Regions from separate parts of the Vibrio misgurnus genome, predicted to be linked through region 2. Evidence: predicted binding sites of a transcription regulator. Region 2 holds the regulator's gene; the other holds the start of a gene.
The links. The regulator PurR, encoded in region 2, represses purine synthesis genes. The targets are predictions, from matches to a motif close to TNANGNAAACGTTTNCNTNA.
Positions count from the first base shown of each region.

Region 1: a site for PurR is predicted at 2,618-2,637, ahead of glyA (serine hydroxymethyltransferase). Genes of this name have one in related genera too.

Region 1 covers NZ_CP113241.1:1,766,192-1,772,077, forward strand. Annotated here, with positions in the region: gene lipB (lipoyl(octanoyl) transferase LipB) at 1-262, shown strand, start outside; gene lipA (lipoyl synthase) at 255-1,220, shown strand; gene glyA (serine hydroxymethyltransferase) at 1,313-2,563, opposite strand; gene OOK74_RS08125 (VanZ family protein) at 2,911-3,336, opposite strand; gene vpsO (exopolysaccharide regulatory tyrosine autokinase VpsO) at 3,386-5,599, opposite strand; gene vpsN (exopolysaccharide export protein VpsN) at 5,624-5,886, opposite strand, start outside.
Region 2 covers NZ_CP113241.1:1,403,339-1,409,224, forward strand. Annotated here, with positions in the region: gene mukE (chromosome partition protein MukE) at 1-480, opposite strand, end outside; gene mukF (chromosome partition protein MukF) at 461-1,798, opposite strand; gene cmoM (tRNA uridine 5-oxyacetic acid(34) methyltransferase CmoM) at 1,795-2,592, opposite strand; gene elyC (envelope biogenesis factor ElyC) at 2,709-3,524, shown strand; gene purR (HTH-type transcriptional repressor PurR) at 3,929-4,939, shown strand; cyclic di-GMP riboswitch class I at 5,098-5,183, shown strand; gene OOK74_RS06605 (TfoX/Sxy family DNA transformation protein) at 5,298-5,885, shown strand.

The DNA.
Region 1 (5,886 bases), 360 kb from region 2:
AGATAAAAAAATCTGTTCATTAGGTTTGCGTATCCGCAAAGGCTGCTCATTCCATGGGTTGGCATTGAATATTCAGATGGATCTTAGCCCTTTTCAACGCATCAACCCTTGTGGCTATCCCGGCATGGAGATGGTGCAAATCAGCGATTTTGATCGCTCGGTTGACCTCGAAGCCGTAGCACAACTATTAATCCAAAACCTCGTTGCTCAACTAGACTACGAGCAAGTCGAATTCAGCACAGAAGCCTATAATTATGAGTAAACCAATTCAGATGGAAGCCGGCATTAAGTATCGTGATGCCGCCAAAATGGCCTTAATTCCAACCAAAAATATGCCGACAGAGCCGCAAGAAATTCTGCGCAAGCCGGAATGGATGAGAATAAAGCTGCCCAGCGACAGTCAACGCATCCAAGACATCAAAGCCGCGATGCGTAAAAATAGCCTGCACTCAGTGTGTGAAGAAGCTTCGTGTCCCAACTTGGCGGAATGTTTTAACCATGGTACCGCCACGTTTATGATCCTTGGTGCCATCTGTACTCGACGCTGCCCGTTCTGTGATGTGGCCCATGGCCGCCCAAATGCGCCGGAAGCGCAAGAGCCGCAAAAACTAGCACAAACCATTCGCGATATGCAGCTCAAGTATGTGGTGATCACCTCAGTAGATCGTGATGATTTACGTGATGGTGGCGCGCAACATTTCGCTGCGTGTAACCGTGAAATTCGCCAGTTAAATCCACACATCAAAATTGAAACCCTAGTGCCAGATTTCCGAGGCCGGATGGATGTTGCCTTAGCCGCGCTGCAAGATAATCCACCGGATGTGTTTAACCATAATTTAGAAACGGCGCCACGCTTGTATCGTAAAGTGCGCCCGGGGGCAAACTACAAGTGGTCGCTAGAATTACTGCGCCAATTTAAACAGCAGCACCCGCATATCCCGACTAAATCAGGGCTAATGATGGGCTTAGGTGAAACCAAGCAAGAGATCATTGAAGTACTGCAAGACTTACGTGCCCATGGGGTAACCATGTTAACACTCGGCCAATATTTAGCACCAAGCCGCCACCATTTACCGGTTGAGCGCTATGTTCCCCCTGCTGAGTTTGATGAACTAAAAGCCATCGCACTGCAACTCGGCTTTACTCATGCGGCATGCGGCCCGTTTGTGCGCTCTTCTTATCATGCGGATTTGCAAGCCAAAGGGTTAGAAGTTAAGTAGTAAAAACCATTGCGCTTCTAAGTAAGATAAAAAGTAGAAAGCCTGCAAAAATGCAGGCTTTCACTTATCGCAGTATCTGTTCGACTGACCGCTTACGCATAAACGGGTAAACGTTGGCAGATCGCCAGCACTTTTTGCTTGGTCGCTTCAATTACCGCAGCATCATTGATGTTATCGAGCACATCACACATCCAGTTAGCCAGATCTTGTGCATCTTGCTCGGTAAAGCCACGACGGGTGATCGCCGGTGTACCTACGCGGATGCCAGATGTCACAAATGGACTGCGTGGATCATTTGGCACCGAGTTTTTGTTAACCGTGATGTTCGCTGCACCGAGTGCGGCATCCGCATCTTTGCCGGTAATGTCTTTATCGATCAGATCGACCAAAAACAGGTGATTCTCGGTGCTGTTCGAGACAATTTTATAGCCGCGAGCTTGGAACTGCGCCACCATCGCCTTAGCATTTTTGACTACGCGCGCTTGATAAGCTTTGAACTCAGGCTCCATCGCTTCTTTAAATGCCACTGCTTTGGCCGCAATCACATGCATCAGTGGGCCACCTTGGCCGCCAGGGAAAACCGCAGAATTCAGTTTCTTATACATCTCTTCGCCAGCATTTGACAAAATCAAACCGCCGCGTGGACCAGCCAAAGTTTTATGGGTTGTTGTGCTCACCACATGAGCAAATGGTACGGGTGTTGGGTAAACCCCAGCCGCGACCAAACCAGCAACGTGCGCCATATCGACAAATAGATAAGCACCGACTTTATCGGCAATAGCACGCATCCGCTTCCAATCAACGATTTGTGAGTAAGCCGAGAAACCACCGATGATCATCTTAGGTTTGTGCTCTAACGCTAACGCTTCCATTTCGTCGTAGTTGATTTGGCCAGCTTCATCAATGCCATAAGGAATGATGTTGTAATGCTTACCAGAGAAGTTCACTGGCGAACCGTGGGTTAAGTGGCCACCGTGCGCAAGGCTCATACCAAGCACAGTATCACCTGGGTTAAGTAGCGCCATATACACTGCGCTGTTCGCTTGAGAGCCAGAGTGCGGTTGCACGTTGGCATATTCACAGCCAAACAGTTGGCAAGCACGTTCAATCGCCAAAGCTTCCGCTTTATCAACAAACTCACAGCCGCCGTAGTAACGCTTGCCAGGATAACCTTCCGCATACTTGTTGGTCAGTTGAGAACCTTGTGCTTGCATTACACGCGGGCTGGTGTAGTTTTCTGAAGCAATGAGTTCAATATGTTCTTCTTGGCGAAGAGTCTCTTCTTGGATAGCCGCGTAAAGCTCCGGATCGTAATCAGCGATGTTCATATCACGCTTAAGCATCTGTATCTCCTGACTCAGATTTGACTGAAATTGCAAAAAAACCACACAACGACTCAACGCAAACGTTTTCGTCATCACTTTATGCAACGCATTCTACATAATTTGATCTTTATCATAAAGCCTAATTAGCGGAATTTATTATGCAGTTTTTTCATAACGCCAGAGACTACCTGCATGTTTAACCACGTAAACATGGTTAAATATACCCAAACAACTTGGAGTTGCAGCTAGGCGGCAAATGAGTGAGTCCCCATGAGCATAGGCAAACTATGTGATTGGGGTGAACGAACGTCGCCAACACCGCTGCAGCTTCAGGTAGGAAGGGTATGGCCTAGAAGCCGGATAGCTTAATGAACAGCAACCGGCTTACGTTGCCGCCATCCTACCCAAAAAGCGTTGCATAAACTTGCGCTCATCACCCCCATCAAGCTGGCCAAAATATCTAACAGGCTAAAAGTCCGTAACGGTGCAAAAGCTTGCAACGCTTCATCCACCATACAACCGATCGCGACAATCCCTCCCGCGAACAGTACACCTTGATAACTAGCGTAGGTCGCCGAAAGCACCCGATAAACAACCAAGGTTAAACTCAGGGCTAATAATGCATGCAGGTGTAAATCGCTGCCAACCATAAGCTCCAACTGTTTCACGTAATCAGCATGCCAACCGAATGATTTCAGCCCTGAAGCCAATGCGGTCATTAGTGCTAATCCCCACAACAGCAGCATAGAAACTGGACGCTGCTCAATTAGCGCACGCAATACATGCCACATTCGCTTCCCCTGATTGAAAACCAACAAACTTTTTTTTTCACTTTGGCTTCTACTCGCGCGCACTCGCTTTACCGTAATCAGCATAATAAGCTTGAGGATGATAGTAACCGCTATAGCGTGAGGCTTGTTTAGCATTCAAGCGATTGAGGATCACCCCATCAATACGACTGGCTTGATGAGTCAATTTCCCCACTACATCACGCACCATCGGTGTGCGAGTATGATGAGCATCAATCACTAAAATCACCGAATCAACGTATTTGGCCAGCATAAAGCTGTCGCTTACCGCTAAACAGGGTGGAGTATCAATCACGATTTGTTGATATTGAGTACGTAATTGCGTTAACCAGTGGCTGAATTTCGAAGATGACAGCAACTCTAACGGATTCGAGGTATAAACCCCCGCCGTGAGGATATCTAGCCCAGATTGCTGATCATGATATATACAATCTGCAAGACTATGGGTCCCGGTTAACAAATTAGTGATACCCGGCTGTGCACCGGAGATCCCAAACCGATGAGCAACCGCTGGCTTGCGTAAATCGCAGTCAATCAGCAGCGTCTTCTCCATTTGAGCTAAAGATAAGGCTAAGTTAATACTGGATAGCGTTTTACCCTCGCCCGGTATACAGGAGGTCAACATCACCACATGCTGCCCCTGATTAACATGAGCCAGTAAATAACTGGTGCGGATAGTACGCACCGCTTCGGTGAGTTGATGTAAGCCCGCATCAAAATACGCTTTGGCATCTAATTTAGCACGCCGTTTACCAATCATTGGGATCACCCCTAATAAACTCAGCGCCAGCTGTTTCTCTACTTGCTTAATATCGGTGAAAGTGTCGGACATCGCATCAGAAATAAATGCCAACACACACCCAAAACCAAACGATGCCACCCACGTCAACAGCACAATCAGCTTTTTGTTCGGCTTACTCGGCGCTAACGGTGGGCTCGCTTGGTCAGTAAAGCGGGCAATAGTGGTATTAAAATCCCCTGAAGCACTGGTTTCTTTTTGGCGAGCTAAGAATAGATCAAACAGCTCACGGTTAGTTTGCACTTCACGTTTGAGTTCTGAAAATTTGGCATTTTTGACGGTTAGAGTTTGAAACTCTGATTTACGCTGCTTAAATTCCGCCTGCAGTGCCAGCTCCGCTTGTTTTGCGCCCTGTAACTCATTGTTGATACCATTAAGTAGTTGCCTAAGCTCAGCGCGCAGATTGCTACGCACCGCATCTAGCTGTGCCTGCGCCGATTTCAATCTCGGGTGTTTCGGACCATAACGCTTAGAAAATTCAGAGACTTTACGCTCAGCATCGACCTCTGCTACCTTCAAATCTCGAATGGTCGGATGGTTGGAAATTTCTGGAATGGATGAGAGTGCAGTGATATCGCGATCATTTTTGCTATAGCTGCTAGCGACCAAATACAGGGTTTCTGCGGCAACACGACGATCGCGCGCTCGGTTCATCTGTGAAGTCAGCTCTTCCAGCCCCTGGGTTGCTAAGCCTTCCACGCCTTGCACATCTACTAAACCTTCGGCTTGTAAAAATGCCTGCAGTTGAGTCTCGGAACTGCGCATTTTTTCACGCAGCTCTTCCATACGCGTATTGAGCCAAGTGTTGGCTTTTAATTCCACTTCCAACTTGGCTTCCAGATGACTATCCATATAAACCCGAGCGATTTCATTAGCGATGTTAGCCGCTAATTGAGGATCTCCCGCGGTATAGTAAATATTGACCAACTGCGTTTTACGGATAGGAACAATCTCCATACCCAGCTTGAACTTATATAACACTAGGCGATTTTGACGATATGCCAACTGTTCTGGATCTTGCTCCACATTTTGTGACTTGAAGCGGTTAAGTATCGGTAGCCACTGCAAGATCTGCTCTTTTAACTCGGATAAACGATTATTTTGCGGAGTAAGGTCGAATTCAGAGTGGCTCTGTAAAGCCAAACGCTGAATGACCTGCTCTGCAATCGCATCCGATTTAAGAATTTCAATTTGAGTTAAATAGTATTCCTGACTTTTGGTATCGAGCCCATATACCTCTTCAATCGATACCGCTTTCGCTTGTGTCGATTCAATCAAAATCGTGGCACGAGCGGTGTACTCTGAACGCATTGAGAGCACGAGCAATAAGCTTATTGTGGTGACTAAAGTTGAAAACAGCAAAATTCGCCATTTGTAGCTAAGCAGCACATTGAAATACTGACGAATATCAATGACTTCTTCTTGAGTGAATTGTTTACCTGCCATCTTGTGTACCGTTACACCCTAAAATTAAAAGAAGCTTTCGGAGACAGTCAATATGTCACCCGGTTGAAGTTTACTCAGTAACGTGACTTTGAGTGGTTTTGCCTCAAGATCATCGTTATTAGCAATAAATAGATTGGTTTTTGAGGCGCGTTCAGTGAATCCCCCCGCGATAGTGATCGCTTGATTAACTGTCAAACCGGGATGGTATGGGTAGCTACCGGGCTTCATCACTTGGCCATTCACAAAGAAAGGGCGATATTCGAGGATAGATACCGACACATTCGGAT
Region 2 (5,886 bases):
ACGCAGCGAAGTGCGCACTTTTTCAAATAATTTTTCACGGTCCAGATCTGAGCCGCTGGCACGGTTGGTGACCAGCTTCATTAATTTCTTCTCTTCCACCAGCGTCAACAGCTCATCGTACAACTCTTGGTTGGTGAAAATGCCTTCATGGGCCAAACGCTCGGGGCTCAAATACAGAAAACACAGCACTTTACCGACCAGCATATCCAGCTCAGACAGTACACTGCGGTTAATCAGCGAGCTTGAACGAGGACGCAGGTAGAAAAAGCCTTCTGGCGCGCGCACCAGTTCAGTGTGATAACGTTGGTAAAACAGCGCTAAATCCAGCTCAAAATCAGACAAAAATGCGTGATTATCCAGATCATCACTGGCCACATGCCGCCCCGCACGCAACAAACTATCGAGTGCTGGAAACAGCGGATTGGCGATCGCTTTGGCCAGATTCTCTGGCATGTATTGATTAATATCGGTCGATGACATTCGCTTGTACCTTTGCGCCAAAATCGTTAATCGCTGTCCAGTTCGGCTGGATAGCGCGGTAATCAGACTCGGAGTAACCGAGCCTCACCGCTTGGTCGACAACCATTCGGGCTAAATCAAAATGATGAGTGCGTGGATGACTGGCTAAGTAGTCGCGAAGTACCTGGGCTAAATCCAGCGCGCTGCCCTGCTCTTTATGCACTTTCAGCATATGGCTAATTCGCTCAGCCAATTCGTCATTCACTTGTTGCAGTGGTTGGTATTCCACCTCGGTAGGCACTTGGCCGGTGACTTCATCATCACGTAGCGCCAGAGTCTCATCACGCAGATCCGATAAACGTTCGGCCTCAGCGTAAGTGAGGTACCAAGGCTGTTCAAAATAGTCGCTCAACGATTGACGCAGGCGCTGGCTAAACGCCCGATTCTGATCCATGTCAATCGCGGTACGAATAAACTTATGCACGTGGCGGTCGTAGCCGATCCAAAGATCGATCGCCTGCTGTCCCCAACTGGTAATCCGATCGAGCTTCATCTGCAACGCAAACAGCGTCTCTTCGATAAAGTCCAATTCCAAATTGCCATACACGCACTCTTGGAGATCAAGAATTTGGGTTTGCAACTCATCGCCCGCCGCTTGCAGAGTATCTTGCAGCTCTCGCAACGTCGCCGAGGTTTCCGACAGCAAGGCTTCACAGTTGTTGATCGCATCGCGCCAATCTTTATTTAACAGCTCGGCGATCTGCTGTTTGACCGACTGTTGCTGCTCATCCATCACTCGCTGGTTGAGATCGATGCGGTCAAAAATTTCACTGACCGAATATTTGAGCACCCCAAACACGTTTTTGCGCCAGTGTGCCGCATTGCCGCCCTGCTGCGCCGATTGCAACGCTTTGGCCATTTCATCGGCCACCATCGAGAGCTGGATCGATAACTTGAGTTTGGAAAATTGACGATGCCGCACGTAGTAATCGGAGATACCGATCGCTAAAGGCGTTAACCGATACAGGCTCGCGCCTTCGGTCATTTCGCTGGTAAAGCGGCTCAGTAGTCGCTGCTTAACCAGATCATTAATCGCATTATTGGCTCGAAAAGCAGAAGCTTCGCCCGACTCTGCAAACATGCGTGTGACTATCGCAAATGCATCGTGCAGTTCCCCTTCGCCGAGCTCTTCATCAAATCTTTCGTTACCGAGCACCGCTATCGCCAGCAAAAATGCCAAGCGCTCAGTCGGTAGATTCAATGAGAAGTCATACTGTTTGACCCAACTGACCAATTCGTCGATCGGTTTTTGCACAGTATCCTGAGTAAACTCACTCATTGTATTTCCTGTTCTTGTTTTTTCTGAGCCCATACATGAATGTATCGGCCCAATGAGAGGTAAGGCTCCTGACGGCAGAATTTGCGCTCCAGTGCGAGCAAATCCTCATACTGATATTCGCCCATGTTTTTCATGTTGCCGATGTAATCACTGAAACAGCGAATACCGGATTTTCCGCAGATCTCAAACCCCGCCTGTTCGATCCATTGGTAGACCTCTTCAGGGCGTAAGCCTTGCTGCGGTTGTAATTTGAATCGTTTACGGTGTGGCATATCTTCTAGCACGTGTGGAATGTTGCCACACACCGCATTCTTGTAAACTAAACCGTGATAGTTGTAAAACATCACCGATGCCATACCACCGGGTTTAACTTGTGCCAACACGTTTTGTAACGCAGGCTTAGGATCGGCCAGCCACTCCATCACCGCATGAAATAACAACACATCAACCGGTTCGCTAAGATGCTGTTGAATGGTCTGCACCGATGAGTGAACCAACCGATACTGCTCACGCAGGCCTTGGTTGGCAATCTCTTGCTCAGCCAATTGCAACATTTGTGAAGAAAGATCACATAAAGTGACGTGATGACCAAGCCGAGCGATTTTTTGCGAAAGTTGCGCCAAGCCTCCCCCTGCATCCAATATGTGCAAAGGTGCATTTGATGCATTGAATTGAGCGAGTAATTGCTGCAAATCTTCCCAAACAATGACTTGGCGGATCTCGCCTTTGTCAGAGCCGTAAATATTTTTTGCAAATTTGTGGGCAATATTGTCGAAATTACGGTCTTCAGTCACAGTAGCTTGAGTTATGATAATCCATCGTGCCCGCTATTCTGTCACAGGAATAGCAGGAATAAAGAGGCTTCGACTCTTTTTATATTCAAGTGCTGTTTTTTCGGACTGTTTTCACTATGTTTGAGCTGAAAAAAATTTTTTCTTCGCTGTTGATGCCATTGCCAGCGCTGCTGATCCTTGGTTTTCTCGGCTTGATGCTGATCATGTTCACTGCCAAACGCAAAACTGGCTGTCTGGTGGTTTTATTCTCACTCTCTGGATTGTTTCTGGTCTCCTTTCAACCGGTTGCCACTCGTTTATTAATGCCACTTGAGCGCGCTTACACCGCCTTTTTACCGGTCGAAGGCTCGCTCGATTACATAATGGTGCTCGGCAATGGTCATGTTGTGGATGATGATATACCACCGACCTCGGAACTCACTCGCGCGGCATTAATGCGCTTAAGTGAAGGTATTCGTATTTACCGCATGTACCCAGGTTCCAAATTAATTCTCTCCGGCTATGCCGGCGGCAGTGAAGTCAGCCACGCGCGGATGATGGCGCGAGTCGCCCTCGCGCTTGGCGTACCCAAATCCGATATTATTTTGCTGGAAACCGCCAAAGATACCTGGGAAGAAGCGCGCCAAGCAGCGGCATTTGTGCAGCAAAAGCGTATGGTATTAGTAACATCGGCCAGCCACATGAAACGCGCCATGCGCGAATTTCAATCAGCAGGTCTAACCCCGATTGCGGCACCGACCAATTACTTAGGTCATCTGAATATTATTCAGCCTTGGGACAAGTACATTCCAAAATCACGCTATCTTGAACAAACTGAGCTATTTTGGTACGAAAGCTTAGGGCTACTGTGGCAAACGCTACGCGATAGCGTGGTGGGTGATGCCAGTCCTGCACCTGAAACGAAACCGGTCAATGTCACGCTGGCCGATTAACCACCGGTTATGCCTTAGTCTGTTCGACTCGCAACAGCGATAGTGCACATTCGCTATCCTGTTGCGATTGCGGATTGATTTAAGGTACAAGGTCAATAAGCTATCACTGCTAGACCTATCAATTCAGAAATAAGTTACCGTTTGATGAATGAATTTGATTGCAGTTGCTGGCGGCGCAGTCTAAAATTCACCCGCAAATGATAAAACCAATATGATTGTAAACCGCTGTTTTTCGGCGGTTTTTGTATTTTATTACTTTAGGCATCATGATTGTTACGCCCAAGATACGTTATGTGTGGTGACTCGCACTCCAAGTATCATAGCTTGCTCAATCTCGCCTTACCTGCTGATTTAATTCACCAATAACATTCGCTGACATCAGCAGTCATCGATAGGAACACTCTATGGCTACGATAAAAGATGTGGCGCGCCTTGCTGGTGTGTCAACCACCACCGTTTCCCACGTGATCAACAAAACTCGCTTTGTGGCAGAAACCACCCAAGAAAAAGTGATGGAAGCGGTGCAACAACTTAACTACGCACCAAGTGCTGTGGCACGCAGTTTAAAGTGTAATACCACACGCACGATCGGCATGTTAGTGACTCAATCGACCAATCTCTTCTTCTCTGAAGTGATCGATGGGGTGGAAAGCTACTGTTACCGCCAAGGTTATACCTTGATCCTATGTAACACTGGCGGCATTTATGAAAAACAGCGAGATTACATTCGGATGCTCGCCGAAAAGCGGGTCGATGGTATTTTGGTGATGTGCTCTGATCTCACCCAAGAACTACAAGCCATGCTGGATGTGCATAAAGACATTCCGAAAGTGATCATGGACTGGGGGCCTGAAACTTCCAATGCGGATAAGATCATTGATAACTCAGAAGAAGGTGGCTATCTGGCGACCAAGTATCTGATTGAGCACGGACACCGCGACATTGCTTGCTTAAGTGGTCATTTCATCAAGGCGGCCTGCCAAGAGCGTATTCAAGGTTTTCGCCGCGCAATGGCAGAGGCCAATTTACCCATCAATCAAGATTGGATTTTAGAAGGCAACTTTGAGTGTGATACTGCGGTGCTAGCGGCCGATAAGATCATCGCGATGGATAAACGCCCCAGTGCTGTATTTTGCTTTAATGACACGATGGCGTTAGGTCTCATCAGTCGCTTACAGCAAAAAGGGATCCGCGTGCCAGAAGATATGTCGGTGATTGGCTACGACAATATTGAATTGGCCGAGTATTTCTCGCCGCCATTAACCACGGTGCACCAACCGAAACGCCGCGTAGGTAAAAATGCGTTCGAAATCTTACTGGAACGGATTAAAGATAAAGAGCATGAACGGCGAATTTTTGAAATGCATCCTGAAATTGTCGAACGGGATACCGTAAAAGACTTGACAAAATCCTAACTTACTTGAAAATTCACACCATCTATATTTGAAAGCTTGTCACATAAATCTGACAAACCTCATATAGAAAGAGTAGGATTAGTTCTGCGTATTCTCATAATTGAAACATTAAACTGTGAGAATGCGCTAAGAATGACTGATTTTTATCAGGAAGAATGTCACGCACAGGGCAAACCATTTGAAAGAGTGGGACGCAAAGCCTCCGGCCTAAACCAACAACTTGGTAGGTAGCGGGGTTGCCGATGGCAAAAATGCATACAGGCTGTTGACTGATTATTGACACCTTGGCTGCATGTTTTTGCTAATTTTCTCGGGCCTGATTTGGTGGCGTAGGTAACAATACTCCGAGACTAACAGCATGGATAAACCAGTATTAAAAGATTCAATGCGGCTCTTTGAGCAGCTAGGACGTGTGAAATCTCGTTCAATGTTTGGTGGCTTTGGTATTTTTGTCGACGATACAATGTTTGCACTTGTGGTCAACGATACGCTGCACATCCGTGCCGATGAAGCCTCGATTGAAAAATTCAAACAACAAGGTTATGCCCCATACGTTTACAAAAAACGTGGCTTCCCTGTCGTGACCAAGTATTACGCTCTGCCTGACAATTGCTGGAGTGATCCAGCCTCAATTCTAACTGAAGCTCATACCGCGCTTGATGTGGCTAAAGCAGAGCGTGAAACGCAAGCCCAAACCAAACCTGACCGTTTAAAAGATCTGCCTAACCTGCGTTTAGCGACCGAAAGAATGCTCAAGAAAGCCGGCATTGAAACGGTCGCCTCTCTCCAATCCAACGGCTCTGTCGCTGCCTATAAAGCCATTCAGCGTACTCATACTGCCGAGGTGAGCTTAGAGTTGCTGTGGGCCTTAGAAGGCGCAATTGAAGGTAAACACTGGTCGGTGATCCCACAGCAGCGCCGTGATGAGCTGTTAAGCCATCTCTAGA